Regions from separate parts of the Psychrobacillus sp. MER TA 171 genome, predicted to be linked through region 2. Evidence: riboswitches for the same ligand, from Rfam matches in the RefSeq annotation. Region 2 holds a riboswitch; the other holds the start of a gene.
The links. A riboswitch is a leader RNA that binds a small molecule or an ion and turns the genes downstream of it on or off. The one in region 2 is predicted to bind cobalamin.

Region 1: it holds a riboswitch for cobalamin, as region 2 does, so the genes downstream of both, M3627_RS11365 (hypothetical protein) here and M3627_RS05520 (hypothetical protein) in region 2, are expected to answer to the same signal.

The regions. Positions count from the first base shown of each region.
Region 1 is NZ_JAMAWN010000010.1:110,826-114,007, reverse strand. Features, by position in the region: gene M3627_RS11375 (metal ABC transporter solute-binding protein, Zn/Mn family) at 1-280, opposite strand, end outside; gene M3627_RS11370 (hypothetical protein) at 572-748, shown strand; gene M3627_RS11365 (hypothetical protein) at 1,082-1,300, opposite strand; cobalamin riboswitch at 1,528-1,720, opposite strand; gene M3627_RS11360 (MFS transporter) at 1,824-3,053, shown strand; gene M3627_RS11355 (AraC family transcriptional regulator) at 3,103-3,182, opposite strand, start outside.
Region 2 is NZ_JAMAWN010000004.1:59,665-62,846, forward strand. Features, by position in the region: gene M3627_RS05505 (GNAT family N-acetyltransferase) at 1-94, shown strand, start outside; gene M3627_RS05510 (GerW family sporulation protein) at 107-499, shown strand; gene M3627_RS05515 (VanZ family protein) at 541-1,014, opposite strand; cobalamin riboswitch at 1,127-1,316, shown strand; gene M3627_RS05520 (hypothetical protein) at 1,487-2,026, shown strand; gene M3627_RS05525 (ABC transporter substrate-binding protein) at 2,030-2,968, shown strand; gene M3627_RS05530 (HAAS signaling domain-containing protein) at 3,091-3,182, shown strand, end outside.

The sequences.
Region 1 (3,182 bases), on a different contig from region 2:
TCATCTTTCCTTCAAGCTCTAGACCGTTATAAAAAATCATGTCAGCATCCTCTAATATTTGTAAGTCTCCTTGAGTCGCCTTATAAAGATGTGGATCTACTCCTGGTCCCATCAAGGATTTAACTTCTACCATATCCCCGGCTATCGTCTTTACGGCATCAGCAACCTGACCTGTAGTTGTAACTACTAGTGGTTTATCAGCTTCCGCCTTTCCATTGTTTTGGTCATTACATCCAGCCAATAAAACTACAGCAAAAAATAATAAAAATAATTTTTTCATTTACTACACTCCTTTTCCTTTGTTATAAATTATTTCCTCAGGGAAACTTTTAGAATAAAAAAATATAAATTTCTTAAAAGATAATTATTTTCCCTTAGGAAACATTTGTTCATTAGGTTAACTCATCTTTTTAGAATTGTCAAATTAATTTATGCAAAATTGGAAAAAATGTGATTGTCTATTTTTATGAGTTAGAGTGGTAGAAATTTAATTAGGCTAAACTGAAATTTTCGTATGTCTTTATGTCAAAGTGCTATACTGTATAAACAATGATAGTGGGGAGGTAATGTAATGCAATATTCAAAATCTAAAATGGAAGAGCTTGTTAAGTTCAGTCCTGATTTAGCTAAAAGATTAAAGGAAGTAATGAAGGAGCATGATTTAGAAAAAAGCTTTGCTCTGAAGGCTTTGTATCATTCAGAGGTTAAAGATGGCGGTAAATATCAAAGGGATTATCAAGATCTATAGGAATTAGCGAACCAAATGACTAACGTCATTGGTTCGCTTTTTTAAAAGAGTCAATTTCATAATTCTATTTTAAAAAGCCAAACATGAACAATTAGTAAAAACAGTGATTTATATATGCTTTTATATGTGTAGAAGCAGAATTGATTTCCGCGCCAACCCGACGCTTTCTCGCGGGGTGAGCGATAAGCCATCACCCATCGCTTGCGCGCGTGGTTGTGATGTCTTATCTGTCTCCCTCATCTCGCTGGAGTCGCCGCCTGTCGCTACAATTAATACGGTTCGTGTTAATTGGTAAAGCTCTATTTATGAAATTGACTGACATATGTATTCTATTTATTCCTGCTCTATTCCAGCAATCTCTTGTTTAATCTGACGGTGTGCAACATTTAAGTGGTGAAGAAAAAGATTTCTTTCTTCTATACTCCATACTGAGTTAAGCTCAATTTCTTTTTTCATTTCCTCAAAGGTAGACTGTAGAGATATCGAGGTACTTGCAACCTGGTTTGTCATTAATACTTGCTTAAATTGCTCCATAAAAATCTCTTTTCTCATTTCCAAAATCCTTTCGTTTTTAACATAAAAAGCATCCTCTTTTTTATAAAAGAGGATGCTTGGTTAGTATGATTTAATAGTCAGTACGCTAGGAAACAAATAAAAACCACGATTAAATAAGGAGTCTGTTCGCTCCAGTGGATTTTAGTATGTCTTTTCGTACGGCAGTATTTTCAAGCTTTGCTTGTCATAGTTACACTTAGCACCTCCTATCCTCGTAGGGTCGTGGTGTGTACTTGAAATAGGCAGGTCTCCTGGCTCATGGTCATCGCGTTACCTTCCTTCCCGTAGTATCCATACATACAGTGGTTTATAAAGTATTGCTCACATTTACAGTTGCGGGACAGCGTCGGTCTTTCACCGAACTTCCCTTTTAAGTTCTTTTGCAATTAAAAGAACACCTAAATCTACACATTATTTAATTGTTCTTTCACTATAACATAAAAAAAGTTAGTCAATATAGCAAATTTGGATAAGTCGTGGACTGCTTCTCTTTTTATAATCAAGTGGAGAGGTGAGGTAAATGAGTAGTTTAAAGGACCCATATCGGCTGTATATTTATATTTGCTTTCTATCGCAATTATTTTTTACTTTTATATTTACAGTCAGTTTGTTGTATCAAGTAAGCGTTGTTAAGCTGGATCCGTTGCAACTAGTTTTAGTGGGAACTGTGTTGGAGATAACCGTATTTCTCTTTGAGATTCCAACTAGTATCGTGTCTGATTTAAAGAGCCGGAAGCTATCCGTTATCATTGGTTACTTTCTAATAGGAGTTGGTTTTTTATTAGAGGGCTTGTTTCCTTTTTTTATTACGGTTTTATTGGCTCAAGTGGCATGGGGGATAGGGTATACCTTTACTAGCGGGTCATTGCAAGCCTGGATAGCTGATGAAATAGGAGAAGAAAAGGCCTCATCTGCATATATGAGAGGAGCTAAGGCTGGTAACCTTGGCCAATTAGTTGCCATTCCGTTAAGCGTATTAATCGGCTCCTACCTAATCCATCTACCGATTATAGTAGGAGGATTATGTATGATTGGTTTAGCTGTTTTACTAATATTCTTTATGCAAGAGAATCATTTTAAACCTTTGAAAAGAAGCGAAACAGTTGGTGCATGGGAGACAATGAAGGAGAACTTAGATAAAATCATTCTTTTCTCCAGAACTAGCTTTATACTTCGTATGCTATTTCTAATCGCTCTGTTTATAGGTTTTTATAGTGAAGGTTTCGATCGTCTGTGGCTTCCTCATCTATTAGAAATGGCTGAAATAACTACCTTGTCCAATGAACGACTGGTGCTATTAACTGGAGGAATTCAATTAGTTGTCGTGCTGCTGTCATATATGTTGCTTCACTTTTTAAATAAAAGTACGATTTATCAAGAATTGCACCGAATATATATCGCTCTTTTTATTGGTTGCTCCAGTATAGTGGTAGCATTAATAGGCTTTGCATTTTCGAGCTATATTATTGGTTTGTTTATTTGCTATGTAATAATCCAAGTTAGTCGGAAGGTAATGTCCCCATTAGAGGACATTTGGTTAAATAAAATCATACCAGACTCTTCTACTCGGGCAACATTTTTCTCTGTAAAAGGGCAGGTGGATGCAGTTGGGCAAATAAGCGGTGGACCTGTTATTGGGTATATTGCCACAACCCTTACTATTAAGACTGCAATTATAGTAAGTGCGCTTATTTTAAGTCCAGTTCTATTTTTTTACCGTTCTCTTCTAAAGAAGGGTGTGCAGAAATAGTGGTAATTCGAAAAAAAGCAGTAGCTTATCTATTAAATTAAAGTTTCTATCATTTTTCTTTAATAGGAAGGTAAATCTCCATATAAACTTTGTCGTACTCCCAATCATGGCAGTGTTCATCATAATATT
Region 2 (3,182 bases):
GCTAGGATTTAAAGTATTTGGAACAGAAGAAATGGCTTTAAAGGAAAGAGATGTTTATTACGAGGAACATCATATGACCCTTATATTAAAATAAAGGAGAGATAGTATGGAGGAAAAGACAAGTAAACAAAAGGATAATACCAAGCTGCCTATGATACAAACACCAATACGTTCTATTTTTGAAAAGTTTTCTAGAGAAAAGGATGCTTCTTTAATATACGGGGACCCAATTATTATGGACAATAAACGGATTCTGCCAGTAGCCAAAGTGAACTACTTCGTAGGTGGAGGAGGAGGCGGTGGATTTACAGACGAGCAAAATGCTAGTGGTCAAGGAGAAGGAGCAGGTGGTGTATTTTCGATTAAACCAGTTGGAGTTTATGAAATCACCGAGGAAAATGTAAAATTCAAGCCTATACTTCCGATTAATCAATTACTTACTGTGTTCTCCATTATCACCTTAGGTCTTGCCTTCCTATTAAAGAAAAGTCGAAAATAAGTTCTTTAAATAGCTTAATAGAAAAACGCTACCTTTTAAATTTAGTGGGTAGCGTTTTTTCTATTCTTTAACCATTGAACAAGCGTTAGCAATAGCATGGCAAAAATTGCGCCACTTGTATCTAATAGAACATCCTGAAAGAGTGCAGATCGTCCACTCGTAAAGGATTGATGGAATTCATCTGCTGCTCCTAGAAAAAAGGTAATCAGTATGGCCAACAGCTTTCTGTACTTTTTTTTCGGTAAAGCAATATAAATGGCTAATCCAATCAAACCAAAATAAAAAAAGTGCGTTCCTTTTCTGATTAAAAATTCAACAAATGCATAGTAGCCACGTTCCTCGACAGAGACATAAAATCCCCAATATGGAATATGAAATAAAGACAAAAAGGATTCCAATGGCTTGTTGGGAAGCCAGTTTTTAAGCACAGCCTCTAAAGATTGCTGCTCGGAAGTTTGACCCGAAGCAATAAATACAAAGAGAATTAAAAGTAATAGTGGGATATATTTTTTCATATAAAAACAGTAGCATAAACTGAACAAGAAACAAACTAATTACTAGTTTTAACACTAGATAACCATTTCTATCCCAAAATGATACGCTATGGTACACTTACGATAAGTGAATAATTTATTGCAGGGAAAAGGTGCTGACTTGTCAGCTTAATTGGGAATTCGGTGAAAAACCGAAGCTGTATCCGCAACTGTAAATGCAGATGAAATAAGAAAAATACCACTGTCGGCTAGAAGTCGATGGGAAGGTTCTTAGAGTAAAATGATGCATGAGCCAGGAGACCAGCCTTTTCTTGAACGTATAAATACTCTTCGGAAGTTAAGGGGTTGTACGGCACGTGTCTATTTTTTCGATTGAATTTATAAAACGATAAATAGTATTGCGCCGCCCTTTTTGGGGTGGCGTTTTTTGTGCTGTAAGAGGTCGAGTATTGTATTGCATATGTTCACATTTACTAGGAAGGGAGGGGAAAAGGTGAAAAAGGACATGCGTTATATTTGTTATCCGTTTATGAGAGAGAAGCCTTCTACAGTAGACTTTGAGATTCGAACGGACTCACTGACGACACGTATCGGCTTGGCTGCTTCTTTAACAAAAGATATTCCAAGAGTATATGAGGACCTTATGTATTTGGCCCCGATGGCATACCACTTAAATGGGTCTGTCAGAGGGAAGCTCGCGATCCATGAAGAAGATTTACAAATCCTCAGCGATATGTACGATTCCTACGTAAGCGAAGTAGAAGGAAGAGTAGATATATTCGTACTTCCACAAGGTTCAACGGTTGCTTGTGAGTTGCACGTATGTCGAAGTGAAGCAAAAAAGTCGGTCAGAGCTTTACATAAAGTCTCTTTAGAAAGAGAAGTACCTGAGATTTTATTTGACTACACGCAGCTATTAGCAAATGTATTGTTTGCAATGGCGGTATATGTAAATAAGTATCATGGAGTTGACGAGATTCAATTTGTCAGTAAATCATATCCCATGAGAAAAAAGAAAGAATTGGGGGATTAACATATGAATAAACAATTAAGAAATTGGTTAGCGGTACTAATACTTTCTATCTTACTTGTAGGCTGCCAAGAGGCTGAAAAGAATACAGCTGTTGAAACAGATTCTGTACAAGAAGTAAAGGAATACACTGTAACGGACGATATGGGGAACGAAATTACATTTGAAGAAGTTCCCGACTCGGTTGTGTCTCTACAACCAAGCAACACAGAAATTCTATTTGCCCTTGGCGTGGGAGATAAAATAGTGGGAGCTACAGAGTATGATACCTATCCAGAAGAAGCACTGGAAATTGAAAGAATTTCCGATTCTATGAGCTTTAATGCAGAACGGATTTTAGAGATAAGCCCAGATGTAGTGATAGCGTATACCACCGGTTCTGAGGAAGAGCTTAAAGTGTTGGAAGATGCGGGTTTAGACGTTTTTGTCATTCAATCGGCACTGTCATTTGAAGACGTCTATGGTGATATTGAACAGTTGGCCGCAGTAATGGGAGTTGAGGATAAAGGAATAAACCTTGTTAACTCTATTAAAACTACTATTCAAAGTGTTGAGGACAAAGTATCGGGTGTAGCTAATCAGAAACAAGTTTATTTTGAGATAAGCCCCTCTCCTGAAATTTTTACAACTGGTAAAAATACGTTTCAACAAGAAGTTTTGAATAATGCTTCTGTTGTGAACATTTTTGGAGACCAAGAGGGATGGATTAAATTATCTGAGGAAGATGTCATTAAGAAAAATCCTCCGATTATCTTAACTACCGTAAATTATGTAGAAGATCCAATTGGTGAGATTAAGGCTCGTCCAGGCTGGAACCAGCTAGAGGCTGTACAAAACAACGCCATCTTCCAATTAGATTCGGACATAATGTCTCGCCCTGGTCCACGAATTGGTGAAGCTGTGGAACTAGTAGCCAAAACCGTTTATCCAGAATTATTTAAATAAAGTAAAGGATGGTCTCGTTTTGAGGAGGCCATCTTCTTTTATTTTAAAACAGGTACCTTGCAATGGATAATAGTGTTATGGTATAGTACTATTTAATGAATAGTACCGAGGAGGAGTTAGAAGTGACAGCAAACGTTTATATTGAGACATTAGAAAAACAGCTATATATTTTAAATGCTAAGGAGCGCCAAGCGGTTGTTCGAGATTTCCAAAA